One region of the Tepidimonas fonticaldi genome, then DNA from elsewhere that is predicted to be linked to it. Evidence: predicted binding sites of a transcription regulator. Region 1 holds the regulator's gene; each other region holds the start of a gene.
The links. Region 1 encodes FliA, which starts transcription of late flagellar genes. Its sites were predicted from a motif close to CTAAAGTTTNNNNNNNNNNNGCCGNTA; they were not measured.

Region 2: a site for FliA is predicted at 4,154-4,180, ahead of fliS (flagellar export chaperone FliS). Genes of this name have one in related genera too.
Region 3: a site for FliA is predicted at 1,552-1,578, ahead of A9O67_RS07500 (flagellin N-terminal helical domain-containing protein). Genes of this name have one in related genera too.

The regions. Positions count from the first base shown of each region.
Region 1 covers NZ_LZDH01000056.1:29,264-38,937, forward strand. Annotated here, with positions in the region: gene flhF (flagellar biosynthesis protein FlhF) at 1-1,497, shown strand, start outside; gene A9O67_RS05930 (hypothetical protein) at 1,490-2,122, shown strand; gene A9O67_RS05935 (RNA polymerase sigma factor FliA) at 2,173-2,892, shown strand; gene A9O67_RS05940 (hypothetical protein) at 2,911-3,288, opposite strand; gene flgM (flagellar biosynthesis anti-sigma factor FlgM) at 3,298-3,636, opposite strand; gene flgA (flagellar basal body P-ring formation chaperone FlgA) at 3,729-4,448, opposite strand; gene flgB (flagellar basal body rod protein FlgB) at 4,689-5,120, shown strand; gene flgC (flagellar basal body rod protein FlgC) at 5,134-5,538, shown strand; gene A9O67_RS05965 (flagellar hook assembly protein FlgD) at 5,563-6,216, shown strand; gene flgE (flagellar hook protein FlgE) at 6,253-7,530, shown strand; gene flgF (flagellar basal-body rod protein FlgF) at 7,549-8,289, shown strand; gene flgG (flagellar basal-body rod protein FlgG) at 8,304-9,080, shown strand; gene A9O67_RS05985 (flagellar basal body L-ring protein FlgH) at 9,106-9,674, shown strand, end outside.
Region 2 covers NZ_LZDH01000056.1:347,585-357,258, forward strand. Annotated here, with positions in the region: gene A9O67_RS07420 (FliH/SctL family protein) at 1-92, opposite strand, end outside; gene fliG (flagellar motor switch protein FliG) at 79-1,080, opposite strand; gene fliF (flagellar basal-body MS-ring/collar protein FliF) at 1,108-2,841, opposite strand; gene fliE (flagellar hook-basal body complex protein FliE) at 2,978-3,343, shown strand; gene A9O67_RS07440 (flagellar protein FliT) at 3,368-3,706, opposite strand; gene fliS (flagellar export chaperone FliS) at 3,720-4,115, opposite strand; gene A9O67_RS07450 (motility associated factor glycosyltransferase family protein) at 4,282-6,843, opposite strand; gene A9O67_RS07455 (NAD-dependent 4,6-dehydratase LegB) at 6,919-7,935, shown strand; gene A9O67_RS07460 (LegC family aminotransferase) at 7,928-9,088, shown strand; gene neuC (UDP-N-acetylglucosamine 2-epimerase) at 9,093-9,674, shown strand, end outside.
Region 3 covers NZ_LZDH01000056.1:363,300-372,973, forward strand. Annotated here, with positions in the region: gene fliD (flagellar filament capping protein FliD) at 1-469, opposite strand, end outside; gene A9O67_RS07500 (flagellin N-terminal helical domain-containing protein) at 615-1,457, opposite strand; gene A9O67_RS07505 (HD-GYP domain-containing protein) at 1,646-2,932, shown strand; gene nudB (dihydroneopterin triphosphate diphosphatase) at 2,947-3,408, shown strand; gene A9O67_RS07515 (endonuclease/exonuclease/phosphatase family protein) at 3,424-4,245, shown strand; gene clsB (cardiolipin synthase ClsB) at 4,242-5,492, shown strand; gene folE (GTP cyclohydrolase I) at 5,534-6,253, shown strand; gene A9O67_RS07530 (BLUF domain-containing protein) at 6,258-6,683, shown strand; gene A9O67_RS07535 (DUF429 domain-containing protein) at 6,702-7,664, shown strand; gene A9O67_RS07540 (HesA/MoeB/ThiF family protein) at 7,597-8,358, opposite strand; gene A9O67_RS07545 (S41 family peptidase) at 8,366-9,674, opposite strand, start outside.

The sequences.
Region 1 (9,674 bases):
CGAGCCGCTTTTGGCGAGCAGGCCGTGATCCTGTCCACCCGCTCGACGGAGCAGGGTTTCGAGGTGGTGGCCACGTCCGAGGATCAGCTCTCGGCGATTGCCGCACAGGTGGCTACGCCCGCCGCGGCGACGGGCCGTGCGCTGCCCGAGTCGCCGGTGGGGCGGTCCGGGCGCGCGACGCTGGGGCTGCAGCAGCGCGCGGCGGCGCAGTTGCCGCCGGTGTCGCCGGACAGCTCCGTGGCGCAGGACACCGAGACGCTGGCGATGAGCACGCTGTCGTTCCAGGAGTACGTGCGCGAGCGCATGCTGCGCAAGCGCCGCGAGGCCTTGCAAGGGGGGGCACGGCCGGCGGAAGCGCCGGCGGCCGCCCGGCCCGCGGCGCCGGTGCGGGCGCAGCCCCAGCCGCAGCACCCGCCCCAGGCCCCTGTTGCGCCGCGTGCGGACGATGCCATGGTGCTCCCCTTTGGCCGCACCCAGGCGGCGCCAGCGGCTGCGGCGGCCCCCCAACGCCCCGCCGCGCCGGCCGATGCCGCAGCCGCGGGGCAGGCCAACCCGCTCGCGGCCCAGTTGGCGGCGCTGCAGGCGATGATGGAGGAGCGCTTTCAGACCCTGGCCTGGCTGGGGCAGGCGCGCCACAACCCCATCCAGTCCCAGCTCATGCACAAATTCATCCGGGCCGGCTACTCGCCGACCGTGGCCCGGGCCGTGCTCGAGCGCCTGCCCGCGCAGCTGGGGGCGGCCGAGGCCTGGCGCTGGACGCTGGAGGTGCTGGCGCGCAACCTGCGCGTGGCGCGCGAGCCGGGCCAGCTGTGCGACGAGGGCGGGGTTTTCGCCCTGATCGGCTCCACCGGCGTCGGCAAGACGACCACCGCCGCCAAGCTGGCCGCGCAGTGCGTCAAGGCCTACGGCGCCAACAGCGTGGGCCTGATCACGCTGGACACCTATCGCGTCGCGGGCTACGAGCAACTGCGCGCCTACGGCCGCATGCTGGGCGTGGTCGCGCACCTAGCGCACGACCGGGCCGCCCTGCAGGATCTGCTGGAGCTGCTGGCCAACAAGCGCATGGTGATCATCGACACCGCCGGGCTGGGTCAGAAAGATCCGCGCATCCAGGAGATGATGGCGCTGCTGCAGGCACCGCAGATCCGCAAGCTGCTGGTGGTCAACGCCGGCAGCCACGGCGACACGCTGGATGAGGTGTTCCAGGCCTACCGCGAGACCCCGCTGCACGGCGTGATCCTGTCCAAGGTGGACGAAGCCGCCAAGCTGGGGCCGGCCGTCGATGCGCTGATTCGCCACCAAGTCGTGCTGCGCGGGCTGACCACCGGCCAGCGCGTGCCGGAGGATTGGCAGCGCCCGGATGCCACCGCGTTGGTGCGCATGTCCATGGGCGGGCACGGCAAGTCGGCGTTCGACCCCACCCAGGCCGAGCTGCCGTTCTTCTTTGCGGACCCGGTGCACGCGGGCTGGCAGCCCGAAGGGGCTGCGCATGCTTGAGCCCGTTCACGACCAGGCCGCCGGCCTGCTGGCGTGGAACCTGCAGCCGCCCACCCGCGTGCTGGCGGTGGTGGCGACCGAGCGGGGCTCGGCGTCGCTGGAGCTGCTGTGGCGCCTGCGCCAAGGGTGCGAGGCGATCGGGGTGGCGTCCGCCGTGGTCGAGGGGCTGCCCGGCACATGGCCGGACGACGGTCCGCAGGCCGGGGGCGTCTGGCTCTGGCACACGCCGGTCAATACCGCCGTATCCTGGTGGCCGGTCGAAGACGGGGGCCGGCCGCTCGTGGCGCTGACCGCGGAGCCCGCCGCCCTGGTGGCCGCTTACCGCGCCCTCAAGGTTCTGCGGCAGGCGGGATTGCAGCCCGTCGTGGTGGCTCTGCCCGACGAGGCGCAAGGCTGCGCCGGTGCGAGGGGCGATTGCGCGCCGGCGCCGTTGCATGCCGCGCTGTCCGCGCTGCAGCGCACCTGCCAGGCGCACCTGGGTTGGGTGCCGGCCGTGTGGCGGCTGGGGTATCATGAATACCCATCGGCCGAGCCAGGAGGCGAGGCGGTGCTGTACAAGATACTGGATGCCGCGTGGACGCTGGACGTGCCCGGCGGCGAGGGAGGCGGACGGCGGCCATGCTGATGTTCTGCCCGGTATCACCGCCCCGGCCGATCCGATCGTCGGAGTTGTTGATGTATACGCCCAAGGGCACGCTCGACCGAGATGCGCAGTTGCGGCAGTACGCCCCTTTGGTGCATCGGCTGGCCCATTTGATGATTGCGCGCCTGCCGGCCAGCGTCGAGATCGATGACCTCATCCAGGTGGGCATGATCGGCCTGACCGAGGCGCTGGCCCGCTACGAGCCGTCCATGGGGGTGCAGTTCGAGACCTTCGCCAGCCAGCGCATCCGCGGTGCCATGCTCGACGAGCTGCGCGACGCGGACTGGATGTCGCGCAGCTCGCGCAAGCTGCAAAAAGACATCGAGGCGGCCATCCACCGGCTGGAGCAGCGCTTGCAGCGCCCTCCCAAGGAATCCGAGATCGCACAGGAGTTGGGCATGTCGCTGGCCGACTACCACGACACTCTCGCCCGCATGCGCGGGACGCAGTTGGTCTACCTGGAGGATTTGGGGGGCCGCAGCGAAGACGACGAGGGGTTTTGGGATCGCTTTTTGCCCGACGACGGCGAGCACAACCCGGAGAGCATCCTGGCCGATCAGCGCATGCGCGCGGCGCTCGTCGAGGCGATTGGCAAACTGCCCGAGCGCGAGCAGTACGTGATGAGCATGTACTACGAGCACGACATGAACCTGAAAGAGATCGCGGCCGTGCTGGGCGTTACCGAGTCGCGGGTCAGCCAGCTCCATTCGCAGGCGGTGGCCCGTCTGCGCGCCCGCCTGCGCGAGCACTGACACGGTCTGCGGCTGCGGTCAGCCGTAGCCGCCCACGCCACCGCGGCCTGGGCGCTGGCGTCCCAGGCGGGCGTAGGCCTGCAGATCGTCCTGTGGCAGCAGTTGCGCCAGCGCGTGGCGCGTCGCACCCGACAAGCGGGCTTGCAGATCGGTCAGGGTGAGCAGCCGTTGGCCGATATCGGCCAGCAGGACGGCCACATCCGCGGAACGGTTGGCGGGAGCGGGGCGCTGAATCAGCGGGCGCACGGACGAAAAGGCCTGGGCCAGATCCGCGCAGGCTGCCACCCAGGCGTCGGCATCCACCTCGCCGGCGGCATGCCGTGTCAACACTTGCAAGGCTTGATCGAGCCGATCACGCAGTCCTTCGAGCGCAGGCGTCCAATCGACGTCGGCCATGGAACGCCATCAACTGGAGCGGCGCGCTCCGGCCGCGGCGACACCGAGCAGCTCGCGGGCGCTGCTGAGCAATTTGTCGGCAATGGCTTCGGCGTTCACCGAAAAGCTGCCGTTTTGGATGGCGGTCCGCATGGCCTCCACCTTGGCGGCGTCGAAGCTGTCCGTGCCGGAGCGCGCCACACCGTTGGTCATGGCTTGCGTGACCGGAGAGAACTTGACGCTGGCGCTGGCCGTCTCGGCGGGCGTTGGCGCATTGCTGGTCGCGGGCGAACTCACCCCCTCCGCGGTGCGCTTGGACACCGGAGTCGGCAGGCCGAACTTGGATTCAGGCGAGTTGTTGACTTTCATGGCACTCTCCAGACCCCGTACCAGAGGTCATCTGAGAGCGTTATCGGCAGGATGAGCCCGGACTTTACCCCTTTTTTGACGTTTGTGGGGATTCACAAGGGAACCGAGACCGTCTGGGCATCCACCACGGTGCCGGTCAGCACCCGGCGGTTGGCCAGCCGCACGCGCACAGACTCGCCCACGCGCCCGTCGCCCAGTGCCTCGGCGGTGGCGGTCAGTGTAAAGCCTTGGCCTTCGACCCGCACCCGCACCACACTGCCCATGCCAAAGGCGTGGGGCGCGCGCACCAACCCGGTGCGCAGTACCTGTCCGGCGGCCAGACCGCGCGCGGCTTCCAGTCCCACCCAGTCTTTGGGCGCGACCAGCACGCTGTCGCGGTGGGCGGTCCACTCCACTTCGGTGGGTTCGGCATGCTCGGCGGTCAGCGTCTCGCCCGGCGCGACCGGGCGCCGCAGCACCCAGCCCGGCCCCCAGACCCGCACATAGATCGGCAGGAAGACGTTCCAGGGCACCGGCCCCTCGGTGCAGCGCAGCCCGATGCGGCTGCGGCCCCACAGCCGGGTGCCAGGGGGCAGGTGGGGCTCCACCCGTTGGCAGGGGGCCAAGCGCAAGCGGCTGTCCAGGGTGCCGACCTCGATGTCGGCCCGCAGCGGCACGGGCAGGGCGCCCTTGCGCAATTGCTGCCCCACCTCGCCGTTGAGCCATTGGCCGATCTGGGCACGCCACGGGGCGGAGCCCAGTTCGGCCGCCGCGGGCGGCGTGGACTGCGCCTGCGCGACCCCGGCGCCCCACAACAGGGCGGCTGCTGCCAAGCCGGCCGACACCGTTTGCCGCCAGCGGGGAGTGGAGGATGAGGCCGAGCAGAACACAAGCGCACTGTAGGCCGGCAGGCCCCCGAGCAATCGCGGGAAATGCGCCGCTCCGGGGGTGCTTATCGCCGGTTCGTCCGCCCTCAAGTTTTTGACAATGCCTCCATCGAGCGACGGGATCGCGACACCGTCCAGACCCTCCGGGCAATTGCCAATCTTGTCACGCCAACCGCCGAGGCCGCCATGTTGAACCGACTGACCGATCGCATGGACCTGCTGGGACAGGCCCTGCAGTTGCGCGCCTACCGTCAGCAGGTCATCGCGAGCAACATCGCCAACGCCGAAACCGCGGGCTATGTCGCGCGGGATTTCGACTTTCGCTCCGCTCTGCAAGAGGCCCGTGCCGCCACGCGCCGCACGACCCTCTCGGCCAGCGACGGGCTGGCGGGCAGCGATCCGCGGCACCTGCGCACGGCGGTGCACAGCGCCGCGGGCGTGGTTGATCGGGTCAAGGTCGCTTACACCGTGCAGACCCAGCCGTCGTTGGACCAAAACAGCGTGGATCTGGACCAGCAGCGCGCCAACTTCGTCGACAACGCGGTCCAGTACGAATCGACGCTGCGCTTCATCAACGGGCATGTCAAGACCATGCTCAGCGCCATCCAGGGCCAGTGATCGGGAGGCCGCCATGTCGATGTTTCGCATCTTCGATGTCTCGGGCAGCGCGATCAGCGCCCAGGCCCAGCGCCTCAACACCGTGGCCAGCAACCTGGCCAACGCCGACGCGGTCGCGGGCCCCGACGGACGGGCCTACAAGGCGCGGCAAGTGATGTTCGAGACCGTGCCGATGGGCGAGCCCGCATCGGCCGGGGTCAAGGTCAAGACGGTGGTGGAAAGCGATGCGCCCAACCGCCGCGTCTACAACCCGCACCACCCGAGCGCCGACGCGCAGGGCTATGTGACCTATTCCAACGTCAACCCGGTGGAGGAGATGGTCCACATGATCGCCACCGCGCGCTCGTACCAAAACAACGTCGAGGTCATGAACACGGCCAAGTCGCTGTTGTTGAAGACCCTGCAGATGGGGCAGTGATCCCCGCATCGAAGGACAGACGCCATGTTCATGACCCCCTTGAGCAACAGCGAGATCGACGCCTACAACGCCCGCGGCGGCGCGCAGGCCGAATCGACCGACCCCAAGGCCGCGCAGGAGCGGTTTCTCAAGCTCTTCGTCGCGCAGCTCAACAACCAGGATCCGCTCAATCCGCTGGACAACGCGCAGATGACCACGCAGATGGCGCAGATCAACCAGGTGGTCGGCCTGCAGCAGGTCAACGAGACGCTCAAGAGTCTGGCGACGCAGTTCGGCATGGTCAGCAGCATCCAGGGCGCCCAGCTCGTGGGCCGCGAGGTGGCGAGCGAAGGCAACGGCCTGGTCGTGGCCGACGGCAAGGCACGCGGCGCGTTCAACCTGGCCGGCGCCGCGGACCGCGTGAGCGTCGAGATTCTGGGCCGCGCCGGCGAGGTGCTGGGCACCGTCGATTTGGGCGGACGGGGGGCGGGCCTGCAGACGTTCGAGTGGCCGCTCGGGTCGGTCGACCCGGCCCGCGTCGCCACGCTGCGCGTCACCGCCACGGGCGGCGGGCAATCCGTCACGGCCACCCCGCTGGCGCTGCACAAGGTGCAGTCGGTGGGCTTGGTCGAGGGCGCGCTGCGCCTGCGCACCGATGGCGGCACGCTGGCTTACGACCAGGTCCTGGCCTTTCTTTGATCCGTTTGTTGTTTATTGCCCGACGAGGAGCACACCATGAGTTTCGGAACCGGCCTGTCTGGATTGAACGCCGCCAGCAAGAACCTGGACGTCATCGGCCACAACATCGCCAACGCCAACACCACCGGGATGAAGGCCGGTCGGGCGGAGTTTGCCGAAATGTACGCCGCCTCGCTCGGGGCGGCTGGCGGCAGCAACGGCGGCATTGGCGTGAGCGTGGCCACCGTGGCCCAGATGTTCACGCAAGGCAACATCAAGGTCACGGGCAACAACATGGACATGGCCATCAACGGGGAGGGCTTCTTCTCGGTGCAGATGGCGGACGGCTCCCTGGCCTACACGCGCAACGGCGAGTTCAAGCTCGACCGCGACGGCAACATCATCACCAACAATGGGGCCAAGCTGCTCGGGTATCAGACCGACACCGCCGGCAAGCCGACGTCGGTGGAGCCGGTCCCGTTGAATCTGCCGACCGGCAAGAACATCGACCCCAAGATGTCGACGGAACTCAAGCTGACGATGAACCTGGACTCGCGGGCCGATGTGCAAACGGTCGGTGCACCGTTGACGGCAGCCAACAAGGAGTTCGGCACGTCCATGAATGTGTACGACACCCTGGGCAACGCGATTCCGGTGCAGCTCTATTTCGTGAAGACGGCGGCCAACGCCTGGGACGTCGTGTCCGTTTATCAGCCCACCGATCCGCCCAATACGCCGGCCACGGAAACCAATCTGGGAACGATCTCGTTCGATCCGGCGACCGGCAAGCCCACGCTGCCGCTGACGCTGACCAACATCCAGATTGCGGCTGGCGCGGTCAACGCCACGGCCGGGCTGCCCGCCACGAACATCGATGTGGCGCTGAATTTTGGCGATCCCACCAACCCCGCAGCGGCCACGGTCACGCAGTTTGGCTCCAAGTTTGCGGTTTACGAGGTCGCCCAAGACGGCTACCCCTCTGGCGAGCTGACCTCGATTAACGTGGGGGAAGACGGTGTCATCACGGCCCGCTACTCCAATGGGGTGAGCCAGGCCAACGGTCAGATCATGCTGACCCGCTTCCGCAACGTTCAGGGGCTGCAACCCGTCAACGGCGGGTACTGGCAGAAGACGCAGGCGTCGGGTGACCCCATCATCGGCCAGCCGCTGACCGGCCGCTTCGGCCTGATCCGCTCCGGCGCGCTGGAAGAGTCCAACGTCGACCTGACGCAGGAGCTGGTCAACATGATCGTGGCGCAGCGGCACTACCAGGCCAATGCGCAGACGATCAAGACGCAGGACCAGGTGCAGCAAACGCTGGTCAACCTGCGCTGAGGTCGCGAGGAGTAAGGCATGGACCGCGTCATCTACACCACGCTGTCCGGGGCGTCTGCGGCGATGCAGCGCCATCAGGTCATCGCGCACAACCTGGCCAACGTCACCACCACCGGCTTTCGGGCCGAGCTGTCGACGTTTCGCGCGGTGCCTCTGCAGGGCGAGGGGGCGACGACGCGGGTGCATGCGCTGGAGGCGACGCCGGGCTACCTGGACAAGGCGGGGCCGATGCAAAACACCGGGCGCCCGCTGGATGTGGCCGCCGTGGGCAACGCCTTCTTCGCCATCCAGGCCCTGGATGGCACCGAGGCCTACACCCGCGCCGGCGCGTTGCAGGTGAATGCCCAGGGCAACCTGGTCGGCTTCAATGGCCTGCCGATGCTGGGGACCGGGGGCGCGCCGCTCACCATCCCCGAGGGGGCGCAGGTGCGCATCGGGCGCGACGGCACCGTCACCGCCAAGGTGGGCGAGCAAGCCCCGCAGGAGGTCGGCCGCCTCAAGCTGGTGACCCCGGAGGCGGGCCAAAAGCTGGTGCGCGGCGAGGACGGGCTGTTTCGGGGCGGTGACGGCCAGCCCCTGCCGGCCGACCAGAACGCCACCCTGATCGACGGCATGCTGGAGGGCTCCAACGTCGATCCCATCCAGGCCATGGTGGACATGATCGCGGCCACGCGCCAGTACGAAGTGCAAATGCGGATGTTGCAAAACGCCGAGAAGAACGACCAGAGCGCCGCACAGTTGCTCAGCCTCAACGCCTGAGCGGGAGAATTCTCATGATCAATTCGCTTCAGATCGCCAAGACGGGCATGCAGGCCCAGCAGACGCAGTTGGACGTCATCTCGCACAACCTGGCCAACGTGTCGACGGCGGGTTTCAAGCGCAGCACGGCGCTGTTCGAGGACCTGATCTACCAAAACCTGCGGCAGGTGGGCGGCAACGCCACCGAAAACGCCGAGCTGCCCACCGGGCTGCAGATCGGCCTGGGCGTGCGCACGGTGGCCACGGCGCGCACCTACACCCAGGGCAACCTCCAGCAAACCGACAACAACCTGGATGTGGCCATCAACGGCAACGGGTTTTTCCGGGTGGCCATGCCCGACGGCAGCACCGCCTACACGCGCGACGGCAGCTTCAAGCTCAATGCCGAGGGGCAGCTGGTGACCAACCAGGGCTATCCGTTGGCCGACGCCATCCAGGTGCCGCAAAACGCCCGCGCCCTGACCATCGGCAAGGACGGCACGGTGACCGCCACCGTGGGTGACGCCGTGCAGACCATCGGGCAGATCACGCTGGCGCAATTCATCAACCCCGCCGGGCTGGAGCCGACCGGACAAAACCTGTTTCGCGAGTCGCAGGTCTCCGGGGCGCCCGTCGAAGGGCTCCCGGGGGCCGAAGGCTTTGGGCAGACGCTGCAAGGCTATCTGGAAAGCTCCAACGTCAACGTCGTGCAGGAGCTGGTCAACATGATCCAGACCCAGCGCGCCTACGAGCTCAACTCCAAGGCCGTGACCACGTCCGACCAGATGCTGCAGCGCCTGACGCAGCTGTGATCCCCGTCTTTGCTGGAGCCTTGCGATGAATGCCGCCCGCCGCCTGCTCGCCGTGGCCGCCGCCGCCCTGCTGGGGGGGTGCGCCTCGCTGTCCCAGATTCCGGACGTGGATCTGGCCAAGCCGCCCGAGGACGGCATCCGCTACCCGCAGACGCGCCCGGCCGTGACCGAAGCGCCCAGCGGCTCGCTCTACACCGCGGTGGCGTACCGGCCGGGCTTCGAGGACCACCGCGCGCGCCTGCCGGGCGATGTGCTGACGATCCAGATCACCGAGTCGCTGTCCGCCTCGCAAAGCGCCAAGACCGATGTGGCGCGCGAAAGCAGCATCGGCGCGAGCGTGTCGGCCTTTCCGTTCGTCACCGGCACGGTGCTGGGCGATCTGACCACCGGCGCCAAGTCCAGCAACACCTTCAAGGGCGACGGCAAGACCGAGGCCAGCAACACCTTCCGCGGCTCCATCACCGCGGTGGTGACCGAGGTGCTGCCCAACGGCCACCTGGTCGTCATCGGCGAAAAGCAGATCGGCGTCAACCAAGCGGTGGACGTGCTGCAGTTCAGCGGCACGGTGGACCCGCGCGTCATCCAGCCGGGCAA
Region 2 (9,674 bases), 320 kb from region 1:
ACGGGCTCGAACGTCCAGGACGAGACGGCCTGCACCTCCTCGCGCGGGATGAAGCGCTGGTAGGGGTGGCCCCCGCGGTTAGACGAAGGCATCGTCGCCGCCTCCACCCAGCACGATCTGGCCCTCGTCGGCCAGACGGCGCACGATCTTGAGGATTTCCTTCTGCTGCGCCTCCACCTCGGACAGGCGCACCGGGCCGCGCGACTCGAGGTCTTCCTTGAGCGCCTCGGCCGCGCGGCTGGACATGTTGGACAGGATTTTGTCGCGCAGCTCCTGCGAGGCGCCCTTGAGGGCGACCACCAGCGCGTCCGACGACACCTCCTTGAGCACCATCTGCAGCGACTTGTTGTCCAGTTTGAGCAGGTCCTCGAAGGTGAACATCTTGTCCATGATCTTTTGCGCCAGATCCGGGTCCTGCTCGCGGATGGCGTCGATGACGCTGGCCTCCAGGCTCGTGCCCAGCAGGTTGATGATCTCGGCGGCGGTCTTGACGCCGCCCAGCGAGCTCTTGCGGATCTTGTCGCCGCCGGCCAGCACTTGGTAGAGCGCCTCGTTGAGGTCCTTCAGCGCCGTGGGCTGGATGCCTTCCAGCGTGGCGATGCGCAGCATCACCTCGTTGCGGGTGCGCTCGGTGAACTGCTTGAGGATGTTGGCGGCGTGATCCTGGTCCAGGTGCACCAGGATGGCGGCCAGGATCTGCGGATGCTCGTTGCGCAGCAGTTCGGCGACCGAGATCGGGTCCATCCACTTCAGGCTCTCGATACCGGAGACGTCGCCGCCCTGCAGGATGCGGTCGATCAGCAGAGCCGCCTTGTCGTCGCCCAGCGCGCGTTTGAGCACCGAGCGCACATAGTTGTCCGTGTCCGACACCAGCAGGCTTTGCGACTGGGCTTCGCGCGTGAAGCGCTCGATGACCGATTCGACCTTCTCTTTGGGCACGGCGCGCATGCGTGCGATCGCCTCGCCCAAGCGCTGCACCTCCTTGGGCGAAAAGTGCTTGAAGACCTCGGCAGCCTCCTCCTCGCCCAGCGACATGAGGAAGATGGCCGCTTCCTGCAATCCGTCGTCCGTGTCAGCCATGTGCGCTCATACCCGTTGCCGGCTGGCTCAGGCGGTGGCCCCTTCGCCGCTGATCCAGCCCTTGATGATGTTGGCCACGGCGACCGGGTTTTCTTTCGCCAGCCGGCGCGCGTCGGCCAGCCGCAGCTCTTCAGGGGTGGGCTCATTGTGCACCGGTTGGGGCAGGCTGGGGCGTTCCACCACCTCGCCCACTACCGCCTCGAGCTGGCTGCCCGGGCCGGGCAGGGCGGCTGTGCCCGCCGCATTCGCCCCCGCGCCCGCATTGCCGGCTGGCGGGGCCTGCATCATCTTCAACGCCGGACGGACCATGCCCAGGAAGAGGATCAGACCGAGTGCCAGCATACCCAGGGGGCCGGCCAGGCTGCGCAGCCAAGCCTGGGTGTCGGGGTTCTGGTACCAAGGGATTTCCACCGGCTCCACCCGCGGCTGGTTGAACGGAGCGTTGACCACGTTGACCGAGTCGCCACGCTCGCCGTTGTAGCCGATTGCCTCGCGCACCAAGGCTTGGATCTGCTCCAGCCGCTCGGGCGGCAGGGCGGCGGCGGCCGGGCCTTTTTTGGCGTCCGGGCTGGGCAGGTGGTTGATCACCACGGCCGCGCTCAGCCGGCGCACCGTCCCCGTCGCGCCCCGGGTGACCGAGATGGTCTTGTCCACCTCGTAATTGACCACCTGCTCGCGCCGGCGCGGCCCTTCCGCCGTGGTGCCGGCGACGTTGCCATTGCCCACGACGCCCACCGGCGGCGCAGCCCCGTTGATGGGCGCGGTCGTCCCCGTGGGGGCGACGTTGGAGACGGCCCCGGGCACCCCGTTGGGCTGTGGTGTGCCAGGCCCGTTTTCCTCCACGGTCTGCGAGCTGCGCACCGCCGCCGGCTCGGTACCCTGGTTGGGCCGGTGCTGTTCGCTGGTGCGCTCGGTGATCGAGAAGTCCACGTCCGCCGTCACGGTGGCGCGCACATTGTCGCGTCCGACCACCGGCTCCAACAGGTCCAGCACCCGCTGGGTGTACATCTGCTCCAGCATGCGCACATATTCCAGTTGGCGCGAATCGATGCCGCCATCGCCCTCGGCCCGCTGCGACAGCAGGTTGCCGTGCTGGTCGATCACGCTGACCGCCTTGGGGTCCATCTCCGGCACGGAGCTGGCCACCAGGTGCACGATGCCCGCGACCTGGGTGCGGTCCAGCGTGCGGCCGGGGTGCAGCGTCAATACCACGCTGGCCGAGGGTTTTTGCTGCTCGCGGAAGAACCCGTTCTGGTTGGGCAGTGCCAAATGCACGCGCGCATCGGCGACCGAGTTGATCGACAGAATCGTGCGGGTGAGCTCGCCCTCCAGGCTGCGCTGGAAGTTGACCCGCTCCTGGAACTGCGTCATACCCAGGCGTGTCTGGTCCATCAGCTCGAACCCCGTCACGGCGCCCTTGGGCAGCCCCTGGCTGGCCAGCTTCATGCGCAGGTCGTTGACGCGGTCGGCCGGCACCAGGATGGCCTTGCCGCCGTCGGCGTGCTTGTACGGCACGTTCATTTGCGACAGTTGGGCCAGCACCGCCCCGCCGTCCTTGTCCGACAGGTTGGCGTACAGCACGCGGTAGTCCGGCTGATTGGCCATGTAAAACGCCGTGGCCAGCACGGCCACCATGGCAAGGACGCCAGCCCCCAACGACAGCTTGCGCCCCGTGCTCAGGCGTTGCCAGCCGGCAACCAGCGGCGAGGGCTGCCCCGTCGGGGCGGGCAGGGCGGGGTCCAGTTCGGCGGAAGTAGCCATGGCACGGATTATCAAAACCCGTCCCCGCGCGCTAAAGCCCGAACACCCGGGTTTTTGCCGGCCTCTTTGCGCTTAAGTCGGCGGGCGATGCGCCGCTACCATCGGCGCCATCGTCATCCACCCGATCGGAGCCGCCATGGACCTGCGCCTGCTCCCCATGAATACCGCTTCGATGAGCCCCGCCCAAGCCGCCGCATTGCGCGCGGCGCAAAAAGCGCTGGCCGCTCAGGCCGCCGCGGGCGCGGCCCAACCGTCTGCCCCCACGGCGGCGGCGCCGACGCGCGGGTTTGGCGATGCGCTGCGCACCGCACTCCAAGACGTCAGCGCGGCCCAAAACCGCGCCAGCGAGTTGCAAAACCAAGTGCAAATGGGCAACCGCAACGTCAGTCTGGAAGAAACGATGGTCGCGATGCAGAAGGCGCAGATCGGCTTTCAGGCCGCGTTGCATGTGCGCAACCGCATGATGCAGGCCTACACCGACGTCATGAACATGCAGGTGTAAGCCCCACGCGGCCGCGCTGCCCGTTCAGTGCAGCAGGGTCGAGCGGCTGCCCGGCGGCGTCGCGTCCCACAGGTCCAGCCACGGCTCGGCCAGGGCGCGGATGCGGGCGTCGTGCTTCAGGATCGCCAGCATGATGCGGTGCTTCTCGGCCCGCTCGGTTGGGCTGAGCTGCGCAGTGGTGCCCACTTCGCGCAAGCGCTCGATCAGCACGGCGCAGGCGCCTTCGAGCTCGACCACACGGTCCCAATCGTCCGACTCGGCGGCCTGCAGCATGCGTTCGCTGGCCTGCTCCAGCGCGCGGTAGTAGTCCAGCACGTTCATCTCCGGGGTGTCCATGATCGCCGTCTTCCGGTCGTTTGTCATGCCTGACTCGGCTTCACTGGGGGCGGATCTGGTTCCAGGCGTCGGCCACGCCACGCAGGTGCTGGCGCACTTCTTCGAACATCGCGCGGTCGCGCTTGGCATGGGCCTCGGCCAGCCGCGCGGCGCAGTATTGGTACAGAGCGTCCAGCCGCTGGGCCAGCTCGCCCCCTTTTTCGAGGTCGATGCCTCCGCGCAGGCCCTCGTCCACCAGGCGGATCGCCTTGTTGACCGCCCGCCCGCGCTGTTCGGTCTGCCGGGCTTCGGTTGCGGCCATCGCCAGCGCGATCTGCTCGTCCACCGCGTCAAACAGCATGGCGATCAGTTCGTGCGGGCTCGCAGCCGCCACGCGGCTGGCGGCCGCTTGCTGGGTGTAGGCGTTGACGCTGCGGGTCGCGGGGGAGGTGTACATCGTGTCGCTCCGTGTCAGGGGTTGGTCTTTGCCAGTGTTATCGGCCATCTGTCACCTCGCTTGAGCCCAGCGCCCGCCTGTGATCGTGCGAACAGCGCCCGACCGGTGGTATTGTTGTCACTGTAGCGCAGTCTGCGGTCGATGTCGGGGCAGCGACCGCAAACGCCTAGGTCTTTTCGCCGGGCGGGCATAGGCTGGCGTCCACCCAGTGGTGGATCGAGGCTGCCAACGCCTCCCCGCCGGGCAGCCGCGTCAGGTGGTCGGCCATCATGCGGGCAGCCTCGTGGGCGCCCGCATTGACCATGAGGCGTGCCAGCCGCACCATCGCATCCTTGTCCGAGGGATGCTCGGTCAGGTGGCGTTCGTAGACATCAATCGCCCGATCGATATGGCCTGTGGCTGCCAGGAAATCGCCGTATTGCATGCGGTACCCCGGCTGCAGGTCGGCCAAGCACTGCAATGCCTGCTCAGCCGTGGCGGCTTCGCGGTGTTCCAGGGCCCAATTCGCGATACGCACCAGCGCCAGTTTCCACAGCGTCCGATCGGGGGCTTGCAGCACACGGTCGTAGTGCCCAAGTGCCTCATCGGGGCAGCCCTCCAACTCGGCCAGCAAACCCTGTGCGAGAGCGATGTAAGGCGCAGCGGCTTCGGCATCCTGCACGCGATTCAGCCCGGCCAGCGTGTTGCGTACCCCGTCGGCGTTGTGCTGTACAAACAATTGCTCCAGCCGCACGCGCGCGGCGCGCAGGTCGCCATGGGAGCGGGCTCGACGCAGGTGTGCCCCGTCGGTCGCGTCCAGATCCCGCTGGAGCGCCCCCTGCAAGCTCCCGATCACTGAGCGCAGGGGCATGGGTGCGTCGGCCGGCAACGGGCCGTTTCGAGCGAGCCAGCCCTGGATCCGGCCGGGTTCGCCATGCTTGGCCCACTCCACCCCCAATTGGTTCAGTGACCAAGATCCGGCGTACTCATGGCGCCGCCGTCGGATCTTGGCCATGGCGTGTTCGATCCAGCCGCGCAGGCGGCGTGCGCCGTCCAGGTATGCGTCGTAATAGCCCCACAGGGCGTCTTGTGCCTCGCGCGCGTCGAGCGTTTCGACGTCACGCACCGCCTTCATGCCGCGAAGCAGCGCGTGCAGGCTGCATTGCTTGATCAGCCGCGACAGATCGGGGTGTTCGGCGTCCAGTTCCGCTTCAAAACGTTCCAGGCGCAGACGCAGGTTTCGGTTGCGGATGGTGCCATCTTCCGCGAACAGCTTGCCGGTGACCTTGCGTGCGTGGCGCAGCCGGTCTTCCAGTTGTCCCAGTTCGTCGATCCGCCGCTGCATGTCGCGGGCCACACGCTCCGTATGTCGCAGGCGTTGGCCGTTGGTGAATGTCTGGGGGTCAGGCGGCGGAATCGTTTCGCCGCGTTCCGCATCATCCAAGCCGAGTTCGACCCAAGGGACATAATCGACCGCCTCGACCCGAGCCGCACCTGGGGAGGGATTGATAAGTCGAATACCCCGGTCGCGCAGTTGGCGCGCCTGCTGCGCCAGTGTATCGATAGCGGCCGCGAAATCGGCCGTCGTGCTAGCCCGGCGGCCGTCATTCGTTTCCACTTCCAGGTTGGTCAAGTCGAAGCGCGGCCCGGCCTTGCGCTCATTGCTGCCTTCGGCGTGGGTATAGCCCTCTGGGGTGAAACACAAATCGACCCCGGCCAGGATCACACGGTTCAAGCCCAGTTCTCCCGCAAATTGCAAGGCCGTGTTGGTCACGGTGGGGCCAACGCCGTGCAGCGGTTCAGGGGGATTCAGCGGGGACGACCAGGGCAGCAGCGATCCGAGGTAGTAGCTAGAGTGTGGCCATTGGGCCAGCAACCGGGGATTGACGTGGTACTGATGCACGAAGACCACCGCGGGGCCGAAACGCAGCATGTCCCGGCTGATTTCGTAACTCATCTCGGTGGGGTCCACCGAAAACACGAAATCCGGCTCAAGCCCCACTTGCAGCAGCCGGCGGCTGATGCGCGAGACGGCCAGAACGACCAAACGTTCCCGGTGTTGCCGTACCCAGTCGAGCGCCGTGTCCAGCGACGGCCCCCCCGCCAGCAGCACGCCTGTTCGGCCTTTGAGTCGGCCCCGCCAGATGCCCGCGGGTTGTACGTTATCCACCGCGTTGGCCAGTTGGCATGCGATGAACGTCTCGTTGCCTCGCAGCCCGACCGTTCGCCAATGCAGCGAGGCCACGGCTTCGCGCAGCGTCCAGCCGAGCTGGGTGTGATCCGGGGCCTCGGCGGATCGTGCCGCTAGAGAAAACACCACTTCGACCCGGTCGATGAACAGGTAGTCCGCCAGGCGCAGGTCGCTGGCGACCTCCATCCAGTCGTCGGTCGTCGCACAGCGAACGTGGGGTGGCAGGGCGTCGAGCAATCCTGCAGCGCGCAGCGCGGCGTGCACCTGCGGCGGTTCGACGAACAGGTAGCGGGTGCCGGCGGGCGCGGCCTCCCGCAGAACGTGGCGGATCAAATGGCCGGAGTCGCTACCAGCGACGATGTACAGCGTATCCTCGGAACGAAGCTCGCCGCGGAATGCTTCTTCCAGCGTCGGCGTCACTCCCAGTTTGTCGAACGTTACGCCGTTGACGGCCTCCAGCGTCTGCTCGCCAAACCGGTTGACCCGCCACTGCAGGGGAGCTGCTTGAGATGAAGAGGCACTGTCGTTCGAGATTGCAGACAGGGTTTGAGCGGACATTTCGCAGATTTCCCGTGGGCCAGGTGCGATAGCATCTTAGTGTGTGCAAAGCACTGCGGTGCGTGGAACAGCTCGATGGACCAAGGACAAACCGATGCATCGACCCCTCTCACGGGGCATTGTCTGGTGACGGGGGCCGATGGTTTCATCGGCTCGCACCTCGTGGAGCTGCTCGTGGCGCAGGGCTGCCGGGTGCGGGCGCTGGCGCAGTACAACAGTTTCAATCATTGGGGGTGGCTGGAGAGCCTGCCGTGTCTGCCGCAGGTGGAGGTGGTGAGCGGGGACATCCGGGACCCGCATTTCTGCCACCAGATGATGCAGGGGGTGGACGTGGTGTTCCACCTCGCCGCGCTGATCGCGATCCCGTACTCGTACGCGGCCCCCGACAGCTACGTCGAGACCAACGTGCGCGGCACGCTCAACGTCTGTCAGGCGGCGCGGGCCGCCGGCGTGCGCCGGCTCGTGCACACCTCCACCAGCGAGGTGTACGGCACCGCGCGCTACGTGCCGATCGACGAGGCGCACCCGCTGCAGCCGCAGTCCCCCTACAGCGCCTCCAAGGTCGGCGCCGATGCCATCGCGCTGAGCTTTCACAGCAGCTTCGGCCTGCCGGTGACGGTGGCGCGGCCGTTCAACACTTACGGGCCGCGGCAGTCGGCCCGCGCCGTGATCCCGACGATCATCAGTCAGGTGGCCGCCGGCAGCCGGGTCCTCAAGCTCGGCGATCTGCGCCCGACGCGCGATTTCAACTACGTGGAGGACACCTGCCGCGGCCTGCTGGCGCTGGCGCAGTGCGACGCGGCGGTCGGCGAAGTGGTCAACATCGGCTCCAATTACGAGATTTCCATCGGCGATACGGTCAGGCTGATCCTGGAGCTGATGGACGCCGACGTCGAGGTGCAGCAGGAGGATGAACGCCTGCGCCCGCCGCAGTCCGAGGTGTTTCGCCTGTGGTGCGACAACCGCAAGATCGATCGACTGACCGGTTTTCGTCCGCGCGTCGATCTGCGCGAGGGGCTGCGGCGCACGATCGCGTGGTTCACCGATCCGGCCAACCTGCAGCGTTACAAGCCGCATCAATACAATGTCTGACGTCGACGCCTTCATCCGTTTCGTGCGCGGGCTGTACGGCCAGCCGCAGGGCGTCATTCCCCTGCATGCCCCGGTCATGGGGGCGCTCGAGAAGGCCCGGGTGGCCGAGGCCATCGACTCGACCTACGTCTCCAGCGTCGGCGCCTTCGTGAGCCGGTTCGAGGAGGCGGTTGCGGCCTTCGTCGGGGCGCGTCATGCCGTGGCCACCCTCAACGGTACCGCCGCGCTGCACGTGGCGTTGCGGGTCGCGGGTGTCCAGCCTGGCGACCTGGTGGTGACCCAGGCGCTCACGTTCGTTGCCACCACCAACGCGATCACCTACTGCGGGGCCGAGCCGGTGTTCGTCGATGTGGAGGAAGAGACCCTCGGCATGGATCCGCAGGCACTACAGGCGTGGCTGCGCCAGTACGCCACCGTCCGGCAGGGCGTGTGCGTGGAGCGGGCCAGCGGCCGTGCCGTGCGTGCCTGCGTGCCGATGCACACGCTCGGCCACCCCGCGCGCATCGGGGCCATCGCCGAGATCTGTGCCGAATGGGGGCTCGCGCTGGTGGAGGACGCGGCCGAGGCGCTCGGCAGCATGTGCCACGGCCGCCATGCGGGCACCTTTGGCCGCCTGGGTGTGTTCAGCTTCAATGGCAACAAGGTCATCACGACGGGCGGCGGCGGCATGATCGTCACCGACGACGAGGCGCTGGCCCGGCGGGCCCGGCACCTGACGACGACCGCCAAGCGGCCGCACGCCTGGGCCTTCGAGCATGACGAGGTGGGTTACAACTACCGCCTGCCGAACCTGAACGCCGCCTTCGGCGTGGCGCAGATGGAGCGTCTGCCGGCGTTGCTGGCCAGCAAGCGCGAGGTGGCCGCGGCCTACGCGCAGGCGGCGCAGCGTCACGGCTGGTGCTTCGTGCCAGAGCCGGTCGGCGCGCGCAGCAACTACTGGCTCAACGCGCTGCGGCTGCCGGATGTGGCCGCGCGTGACGTCTTCCTGCAGGCCACCAACGCGGCCGGGGTGATGACGCGGCCGCTGTGGACCCCGATGCACCGCCTGCCGATGTACGCGGGTTGCCGGCGCGACGCGCTCGAGGTGACCGATCGGCTGGCCGACAGCGTGGTCAACGTGCCGAGCTCGCCGCTGCCTGGACTCGGGGAGTGAACGCGTGGCGCGTCGTATCGCCGTCGTCACCGGCACCCGGGCGGACTACGGCCTGCTGTACTGGCTCGTCCACGACCTGCACGCGGCGCCGGACTTCGAGTTGCAGCTCGTCGTCACCGGCATGCACCTGATGGCGCGTTTCGGCCGCACGGTGGAGGTGATCGAGCGCGACGGCTTCCCTATTGCGGCCAAGGTCGATCTGCGGCTGGAGGACGACTCATCGCTGGCAGTGGCACGGGCGATCGGGACCGGCACGGCCGGGCTGGCCGATGCGTTCGCCCGCCTGCAGCCGGATTGGGTCGTGATCCTCGGGGATCGCTTCGAGGCGCTGGCTGCGGCCTGCGCCGCCTTCACCCTGCGCCTGCCGATCGCGCACCTGCACGGCGGGGAGATCACCGAAGGCGCGCTGGATGACGGCTACCGGCATGCCATCACCAAGCTGGCGGCGCTGCACTTCACCGCGGCCAAGCCGTATCGCCGCCGGGTGATCCAGATGGGGGAGCCGTCCGAGCGGGTTTACAACGTCGGGGCGCCGGGGCTGGAGCACTGGGTGCGCACACCCCTGCTGTCGCGCAGCGAGCTCGAG
Region 3 (9,674 bases), 330 kb from region 1:
TACTCAAGGTGTCGGTTGCGGCAATCGAGATGCTGACCGGACTGCCGCTGCCCGGGGTGAAGAGGCCTCCGCTCCATTGGCCAGACGATATCTCCAGCCGCCCCGCTTCGCCGATCTGTTCGCCGAGATTGAAGGCCGTGGTGCGTGTGCTCTGGGCCTGGGCCAGAGCCTGAATCTGCACGGTGTACTGGCCGCTGACAGCGCCGGTCTGCGCAGAGACCGAAACAGAATCTGGCAGGCTGGACTGCGCACGCAGGGCTTGCCACGTCGACGCCGTTGCGAGCTGGCCGGCAGCGTCCTGCAACTTGGCCAGACCAGCCTTGATTTGCCCCCAAGCCGAGACGCTGGACTGCAGCGACCCGATTTGCGACTGGATGTTGGCGATCGGCTTGCGCTCCAGTGCCACCAACTGCGAGATGATGCTGTTGACGTCGAGGCCGCTGCCCACGCCGGGGGAGGAGATGGCCATGGGGTGCTCCTTGTTTCTTGGACCTCGTTTTTATACCTTGAGCGCAACTTCGGCAAGCCGCGAAGCAGCGGGTGTGCGGTGGCCCTGTTTTCAGTGTAGAAGGCCGGCTGGTGCCGGCCTTCTGTTCCCAAACGCGCGGTGGTGGTTACCGCAGCAGAGCCAGCACGTTCTGCGGCAGCTGGTTGGCCTGCGCGATCATGGCCGTGCCGGCTTGCTGCAGGATCTGTGTGCGGCTGAGGTTGGCGGTCTCGGCGGCGAAGTCGGCGTCCATGATGCGGCCGCGGGCGGCGGTTTGTTTTTCGATGCCCACGCGCAGGTTGGTCATCACGTTCTCGAAGCGGCTCATGTAAGCACCCAGTTCGGCACGACGGCCCACGATGCCTTGGATTGCTCCGTCGAGCGTCCCCAGAATCGCACTGATGTTGCCCGCGCTTGCATTCGAGGCAATGGAGACAGCGTTGATGATCGAGTTGACGCGATTCGATGCGACTGCCCCCAAACTCGTGAATCCGATGGTAATCGTCTGCCCCCCTTGTGCGCCAATCTGGAACGTAAAACTGGTGGCGTTCGCTCCCAGAATAGCGCGCCCGTTGAAATTCGTTTGGTTCCGAATACGCCCCAGTTCGTTAGCGAGCTGGCGGAATTCTCTGTTGATATTGAGCCGCTCTGCCCCGCCGTTCGTTCCATTGCCAGCGCGCAGTGCCAGGTCGCGCATGCGCTGCAGGACATCGGTCACGGTGGACAGGGCGCCGTCGGCAACCTCAACCATCGAGAGCGCATCGCCCGTGTTTTGCAGGGCGACGGTCATGCCGCGGGCTTGGCTGTTCATGCGCTCGGCGATGCCGAGGCCGGCGGCATCGTCCTTGGCGGTGTTGACGCGCAGGCCGGACGACAGGCGAGCCATGGTCGTCTGCAGCGACTGCATGTTGTTGACGGTGTTTCGCTGTGCATTCAGCGAGATGACGTTGGTGTTGATAGACAGGCTCATAGCGGTCGCTCCTGTGGTTGACAACCCGGGTGGCCCAGCGCAGTTGGCCCCGTGCCTTCTGCCGTTGAACCGTTTGGTGTCCGGTTGAGTGATATATCGGGCCCCCGCGGCAAAACTTGAGGGCCTCCCCATAGAATCTGCGCAAGCCTGTCGCGTGCTGCGCGTGGGCCTCGTCTGCCGAGTGCTGCATGAGTCGAATCGACCGATCCTCCCCCGTCCCGCTGCCCACGGAGCAGTTGCGCATCGGTTTGGTTTTGCCGTTCACGTTGCTGGACGCGGAGGGGCGGGTGTTGCTGGCCAAAGGGCAGCGCATCGAGGACGAGCAGCAGTTGCGTCTGCTGCGCGAGCGGCGGCAGGTCTTTGTGCCGTTCGAAGAGTCGGAGCTGGCGGTCAAGGTCTTCATGACGGGGCTGCTGGAGCTGGACCGGCGCGGCGGGGCGATCAAGGACCTGGACCGCTATGTGCAGTTGAGCGATGACGGCGTGGCCAAGGAGGCGGAGTCGTTGCGCGGTACGCTGCCGGAGCAGTGTGCCGAGGTGGCCGCGCGGCTGCGCCGGCTGCTGGCCGGCATCGAGATGGGCGGCGTAGCACCGGCGGACAGTCCGGCGCGCTTCGAGCAGTTGTGGCGTGACATTGGGCAGCTCACCGCCAACGAGGCGGTGGCGGAGGCGAGCACGCTGGTGCTGACCTACCGCGCCTGCACCAGCCCGGCCGAGTACAGCGTGCTGCACGCGCTGCAGTGCGCGGTGCTGGCGCGGCAGGTGGCGCCGCTGCTCAAGCTGTCGGCGGAGGAGTCGCGCACCCTGGTGCTGGCCACGGCGAGCATGAATGTGGCGATGTTGCGGCTGCAGGATGCGCTGGCGCAGCAGCGTGTGGCCCCATCGCCGGTGCAGCGCGCGCAGATCGACGCCCACGCCGCGGAGGGCGAGCGGCTGCTGCGCGCCGCCGGGGTGGCCGATCCGCTGTGGCTGGAGGCGGTGCGCTTGCACCACACGCCGCTGGTGCCGGGTGTGGCGTTGGCGCAACGCCCGCCCGCCCAGCGGCTGGCGCACATCGTGCAGGTGCTGGACCGCTACACGGCGGCCATGAGTCCGCGCGCCAGCCGCCCGGGGCGCACGGCCAAGGACGCCGCGCGCACGGCGATTCTGTTTCGCACCGGGGGCGCGCAGGACGAGGTTGGGTTGGCGCTGGTGCAGTTGCTGGGCCTGTATCCCCCCGGCACGTTCGTGCGCCTGACGGGGGGCGAGACGGCGATGGTGTTGCGCCGCGGCGCGCGGGCCGGCACGCCTGTCGCCGCCGTGGTGGCCAACCGCGCGGGCGAGCCGCTGGGGGCCCCCAAGCTGGTCAGTACCGCGCGCCCGGAATATGCCCCGTCCGATGCGGTGCCGGGGTCGTCGGTGCGCGCGCGCATCAATCTGGACGAGATGGTCAAGCTGCTGGCCTTTGCGCGCACGCCCGGTTCGGGGTTGCGCTGACGGTATTTGTCGTCATGGACCGCCCGCCCAAGGTCCCGCAATCGGTGCTGGTCGTGGTGCACACGAGCGCGCTGGATGTGCTGCTGCTGGAGCGGACCGATGCGCCGGGCTTCTGGCAGTCGGTGACGGGCGCCAAGGACACGCCGGAGGAGCCGTGGGAGCAGACCGCGGTGCGGGAGGTGGCCGAAGAAACCGGCATCGATGCCCGCGCGGTGGGTTGCGCCTTGATCGACTGGGGGTTGGAGAATGTGTACGCCATCTACCCCCGCTGGCGCCACCGGTATGCATCGGGGGTGACGCACAACACCGAGCGGGTGTTCGGCCTGTGCGTGCCGCCGGGGACGGCGGTGCGGCTGGCGCCCCGGGAGCATACGGCCTACCTCTGGCTGCCGTGGCGCGAGGCGGCGGATCGCTGCTTCTCGCCCTCCAACGCCGAAGCCATTCTGTGGCTGCCGCGGTATCTGCGGCGGGGCTGATGGCATGATTTGCGCATGACGACCGTGCGCGTGGCGACCTACAACATCCACAAAGGGGTGCAGGGGGTGGGGCCGCTCAAGCGGCTGGAGATCCACAACCTGGTCCGTGCGGTGGCCGCGCTGCAGGCCGACGTGTTCTGCCTGCAGGAGGTGCGGGCGTTTCATCGCCGGCTGCAGCGGCGTTTTGGCCATTGGCCGGCCGGCGATCAGGCACAGTTTTTGGCCCCGCCGGGCTACCACGCCGTTTATCGGACCAATGCCGTCACCCGCCACGGTGAGCACGGCAATGCGCTGCTGAGCCGCTTTCCGGTCTTGGCGCAGGGCCATCAGGATGTGTCGGATCACCGGTTCGAGCAGCGGGGGTTGCTGCACGTCAGCCTGGGCGTGCCGGGCGGCGCGGGTGAGGCGGGCGAGGCGGGCGAGGCGGGCGAGGCGGGCGAGGCGGGCGAGGCGGGCGAGGCTGGCGCGGCGGGTCCACCCGTGCGGACCTTGCATGTGATCGTCGTGCACCTGGGGCTCATCCACGCCAGCCGCGAGCGCCAGGTGGAGGCGCTGGGGCGCTTCATCGACCAGTCCGTGCCCGCTGGCGCCCCCTTGGTGGTGGCCGGCGATTTCAACGACTGGAGCGAGCGGCTGCACGAGCCGATGGCGGCGCTGGGCCTGTACACGGCCCCGCGGTCGCGCGTGCCCACGTATCCGTCGCGTTGGCCGCTGCTGCCGCTGGACCGCATTTATGCGCGCGGGGTGGCGGTGCGGGCGCTGTCCGCCCCGCACGGGGGCGGTTGGGGCCGCTGGTCTGACCATTTGCCGCTGGTGGCGGAGTTGGCGCTGCCGTGACCGCCCCGTTGCGTCCTGGGCATCGCCTGCGGTTGCTGGAGGGCGGGCGGGCCCTGTTCCCGGCCATGGTGCAGGCCATGGATCGGGCGCGCCATTTGATCCATGTGGAGACGTACATCTTCGTCTTTGCCCACGATGCCTTGCCCGTGGCCGAGGCCATGGAGCGCGCGGCCCGGCGCGGCGTACAGGTGCGGCTGGTGGTCGATGCGGTCGGCACCCCGCAGGTGCCGCCCGAATGGGTGCAGCGTTTTCGGGCGTCGGGGGTGCAGTGGCGAACCTACGCGCCACTTGGGCGCCTGGGGCTGCTGATCCCGAGCCGCTGGCGGCGCCTGCACCGCAAGCTGTGCGTGATCGACGGGGTGGTGGGGTTTTGCGGAGGGATCAACCTGATCGACGACCGCGACGACGTCGTGCTGGGCCGGCTGGCCGTGCCCCGCCTGGATTACGCCGTGGAAGTGAGCGGGCCGCTGGTGGGCGACATGCTGGCGACGATGGAGCGGCTGTGGTGGCGCCTGCTGGCGGCGCGGCGCGCGCGCCGGCGCGAGTTTCGGGCGGCCTGGCAGGCGTGGCGCGCGGCGCATGTGGGCGACGATTTGCACGCTTGGTGGCAGGGCTGGTTCATGGAGCGCGATGCGACGCCGGCCGGCCCGGACAGCGGGCCGCTCGTGCACGGGGCGGCCGCCGCCGTGCTGTGGCGGGACAATGTGCGCCACCGCCACGACATCGAGCATGCCTACCTGCAGGCGATTGCGCAGGCGCGGCACGAGCTGATCATTGCCAACGCCTACTTCATCCCCGGGCGGCGGCTGCGCCACGCGCTGGCGCAGGCCGTCGCGCGCGGGGTGCGCGTGCGCCTGCTGGTGCAAGGCAAGTACGAGCGCTTTTTGCAGTACCACGCCCCGCGGCCCGTGCATGCGTGGCTGCTGCGCGCGGGGGTGGAGATCCGCGAGTACGCGCCCAGCGCCCTGCACGCCAAGGTGGCGGTGGCCGACGAGCGGTGGGCCACGGTCGGCTCCACCAACCTCGATCCGATCAGCCTGTTGCTGGCGCGCGAGGCCAACGTCGTCACCACGGACGCGCGCTTCGTGCGCCACTTGCGCGCGCGGCTCGATCACCTGATGCGCACCGCCGGGGTGGCGCTGGACATGGAGACCCTGCAGCGTCGCCCCTGGCGCGAGCGCGCACGGGATTGGATCGCCTTTGCCGTCATGCGGGCGGTGCTGTTTTTGACCGGGCACCGGTACTGATGGTGCGGTTGATGGCCCGGTGTTAGCATCCGTGCATGCTCATGAAAGCCCCCGAGACCATGACCGACGACACCCGGCCCGACGAGGGCGTGCCCGTCTCCGTTCGGATCCGCGAGCGGATCCGGGCAGCGCGCAAGCGCTTTCACTCCAACGACAACATCGCCGAGTTCATCCGCCCGGGCGAGCTGGAGCAGCTGCTCGACGAGGTGTCGGAGAAGATGCAGGCCGTGCTGGACGCCATGGTCATCGACACCGCCAACGACCACAACACCGAGGACACTGCGCGCCGCGTGGCCAAGATGTACCTCAAGGAGGTGTTTGCGGGCCGTTATGTGCCGGCGCCGTCGATCACCGAATTCCCCAACGCCGAGCACCTCAACGAACTGATGATCGTCGGCCCGATCACGGTGCGCAGTGCGTGCAGCCACCACTTCTGCCCCGTGATCGGCAAGGTGTGGATCGGCGTCATGCCCAACGAGCACACCAACGTCATCGGGTTGAGCAAATACGCCCGTCTGGCGGAGTGGGTGATGGGCCGCCCGCAGATCCAGGAAGAGGCCGTGGTGCAGCTGGCCGACCTGATCCAGGAAAAGACCCAGCCCGACGGGCTGGCGATCGTCATGGAAGCCACCCATTACTGTATGGCGTGGCGCGGCGTCAAGGACATGGACAGCCGCATGATCAACTCGGTGATGCGCGGCGTCTTTCTGAAAGATCCGAACCTGCGCCGCGAGTTCTTGTCCCTGATTCCGCGGAGCTGAGGCCATGCTGGTGCGTTTGCTCTATGTCAGCCGGGCCGTGGATCCGGACACCTCGCACGCCATCGAGTCGATCCTGGCCTCGGCGCGGCGCCACAATCTGCACAACGGCATTACCGGGATCCTGTGCTACGGCGGCGGCATCTTTTTGCAGGCCATCGAGGGGGGGCGCAGTGCGGTCAACCGGCTGTACAAGCAGATCGTCGACGATCCGCGCCATCAGGATGTCGAGCTGCTGCTCTACGAAGAAATCACCGAACGCCGCTTTGGCGGCTGGACCATGGGGCAGGTCAACCTCACCAAGCTCAACACGTCCATCGTGCTGAAGTATTCCGAGCGGCCGGAGTTCGATCCCTACACCGTCTCGGGCCAGGTGTCGCTGGCGCTGCTGGAAGAACTGATGGCCACGGCCAGCATCATCGGCCGCGTCTGAGTGCCCGAGAGGCCGGCGTTGGCGACCCCGGCGGAGCGCCCGCGGCTGCTCGGGTGCGACTTCACCAGCGCCCCGTCGGCGCGCAAGCCCATCGTGCATGCCGTGGGGCGCGTGGTGGGGCAGGGTGATCGCGGCCGACGCGTGGTGCTGGACGGGCTGGAGCGCTTTGCGTCGCTGGCCACATGGACCGCCGCGCTGGAGCGCCCGGGCCCGTGGGTGGGCGGTTTCGATTTGCCGTTTGGGCTGCCGCGGGCCTTGGTGCAGGCCCTGGGCTGGCCGACGACGTGGCGGGCCTGCATGGCCCACTATGCGGGGCTGTCGCGCTCGCAGATCCGCGAAATTTTTGCCGCCTACTGCGCGGCGCGGCCGGCGGGGGCCAAGCTGGCGCACCGCGCCACCGATGGCCCGGCCGGCTCCAGCCCCAGCATGAAGTGGGTCAACCCGCCGGTGGCCTACATGCTGCACGCGGGCGTGCCGCGCTTGTTGGCGGCCGGGGTGGCGTTGCCCGGATTGCACGAGCCGCCGGGCGGCTCGGATCGCGTGGCGCTGGAAGCCTATCCGGGTCTGCTGGCCCGCAGCGTGCTGGGCCCGCGGTCGTACAAAAGCGACGAGCGGGCCCGGCAGACCCCGGAGCGCCTGATCGCCCGCAAAGACCTGCTCCATGCCCTGGAGGCCGGAACCGCACCGCTGCTGGCCGCCACGGGCCTGCGCCTGCATCTGAGCCCGGCGCAGCACGAGGCGCTGGTGGACGACCCCCGCGGCGATGCCCTGGACGCCGTGCTGTGTCTGGTGCAAGCGGCTTGGGGCTGCCTGCAGCACGAGGCCGGTCACCCCTGCTGGGGTCTGCCGCCGTTCGATCCCTTGGAAGGATGGATCGTCACGGCGGGGGTAACGGCGGGAGTGTCGGCCCCCGTCAGGCCGGCCGATGGCGCGGCCCGCACACCGGGCAGTCGGGGTGTCGGGCGAGCTGCACCTCGGTGAACGCCATGCCACGGCCGTCCAGCATCAGCAGCCGGCCGATCAGGCGCGAGCCCAAGCCCACGATCAGCTTGAGCGCCTCGGCCGCCTGCATCGTCCCGATGATGCCGACCAGCGGCGCGAAGACGCCCATGGTCGCACAGCGGGTTTCTTCCAGCCCCTCGGTTTCCGGGAACAGGCAGGCGTAGCAGGGCGAGTGCGGATCGCGTGGGTCGTACACCGACAACTGCCCGTCGAACCGGATCGCCGCCCCCGACACCAGCGGAACCCCGTGCCGCACGCTGGCGCGGTTGATCAGGTGGCGGGTGCGGAAGTTGTCCGTGCAGTCCAGCAGCACATCGGCGCCGGGCAACACACCGTCGAGCACGGCGTCGTCGGCGCGCTGCAGCAGCGGCTGGATGCGCACCTCCGGATTGATGGCGCGCATGGCCACCTGCGCCGACAGGGCCTTGGGCAGCCCCACACGCGACAGGTCGTGCGCGATCTGGCGCTGCAGGTTGGTGGCGTCCACCGTGTCGTGGTCGATCACGGTGATGCGGCCCACCCCGGCGCTGGCCAGATAGAGCGCCACCGGCGAGCCGAGCCCGCCCGCGCCGACGATCACCGCATGAGCGGCCAGCAGCCGCTCCTGGCCTTCGACGCCGATGTCGTCGAGCAGGATGTGGCGCGAATAGCGCAGCAGTTGCTCGTCGGTCATGCGGGCGTCAGTTGTCGGCCTTGGCAGGGCGCTCGGCGGCGGTCTTGCTGGCCACCACCGGCAGGCCCTTGAGACGGTTGAGCGCCTGCTGGAGCTGGAAGTCCTTGTCCGACCCAAACTCCGGCAGCAGCCGCGCGCCCGGGTTCTTGCGCTGCTCTTCTTCCAGGCGCTGGCGCGCCTGCTCGCGTTCGCGCTCGCGCTCGCGCAGCGCCTCCCGCTCGGCCTCGGTCAACTTGGCCTCGTCCGGGCCGGCCAGGTGCTTCTCGAGGTCGGCCTCGCGCGTGCGCAGCGCGGCGAACAGGTTGCCTTCGGGCGTTTCGTCCACCCACACGTCGGGCACGATGCCCTTGGCCTGGATGGAGCGGCCGCTGGGCGTGTAGTAGCGCGCGGTGGTGAGCTTGAGCGCCGTATCGGGGCCGAGCGGGCGCACCGTCTGCACCGAGCCCTTGCCAAAGGTCTGGCTGCCCATGATGACGGCGCGCTTGTGGTCCTGCAGCGCACCGGCGACGATCTCGCTGGCGGAGGCCGAGCCCTCGTTGACCAGCACCACGATCGGGATGCGTTTGAACAGCCCCTGCGTTTGCGCCGTCAGCCGCGCGATCGGGTCGTTGCCGGCACGGCGCAGGTAGTCGCGCGGCGTGGCGCGGTAGGTGGCCTTGCTTTCCTCCAGCTGGCCGTTGGTCGTGACCACCACGGCGTTGTCGGGCAGGAAGGCCGCCGACAGGCCGACCGCCGCATCCAGCAGCCCGCCCGGATCGTTGCGCAGGTCCAGCACCAGGCCCTTGAGCGCGGGCTCCGAGCGCGCGATCTCTTCGATCTTGCGGGCAAAGTCCTCCAGCGTGCGTTCCTGGAATTGCGACACGCGCACCCAGGCGTAGCCGGGCTCCACCACCTTGGCGCGCACGCTGACGGTCTTGATCTCTTGCCGCGTGATGGTCACCGGGAAGGTGCGGTTTTCGTCGCGGCGGAAGACGGTCAGGGTCACCTGGGTGTTGGGCTCGCCGCGCATGCGCTTGACAGCGTCGTTGATGGTCAGGCCCTTGACGGCGGTGTCGTCGATCTTGGTGATGAGGTCACCGGCCTTGAGGCCCGCGCGGAAGGCGGGCGAGTCCTCGATCGGCGTGACGACCTTGACGAGGCCGTCTTCCATCGTGATTTCGATGCCCACACCGACGAAGCGCCCGGAGGTGCCTTCGCGGAATTCCTTGAAGCTCTTGCGGTCGAAATACTGCGAGTGGGGATCGAGCGACGACACCATGCCGACGATGGCGTCGGTGATGAGCTTCTTGTCGTCGACGGGCTCGACGTAGTCGCTC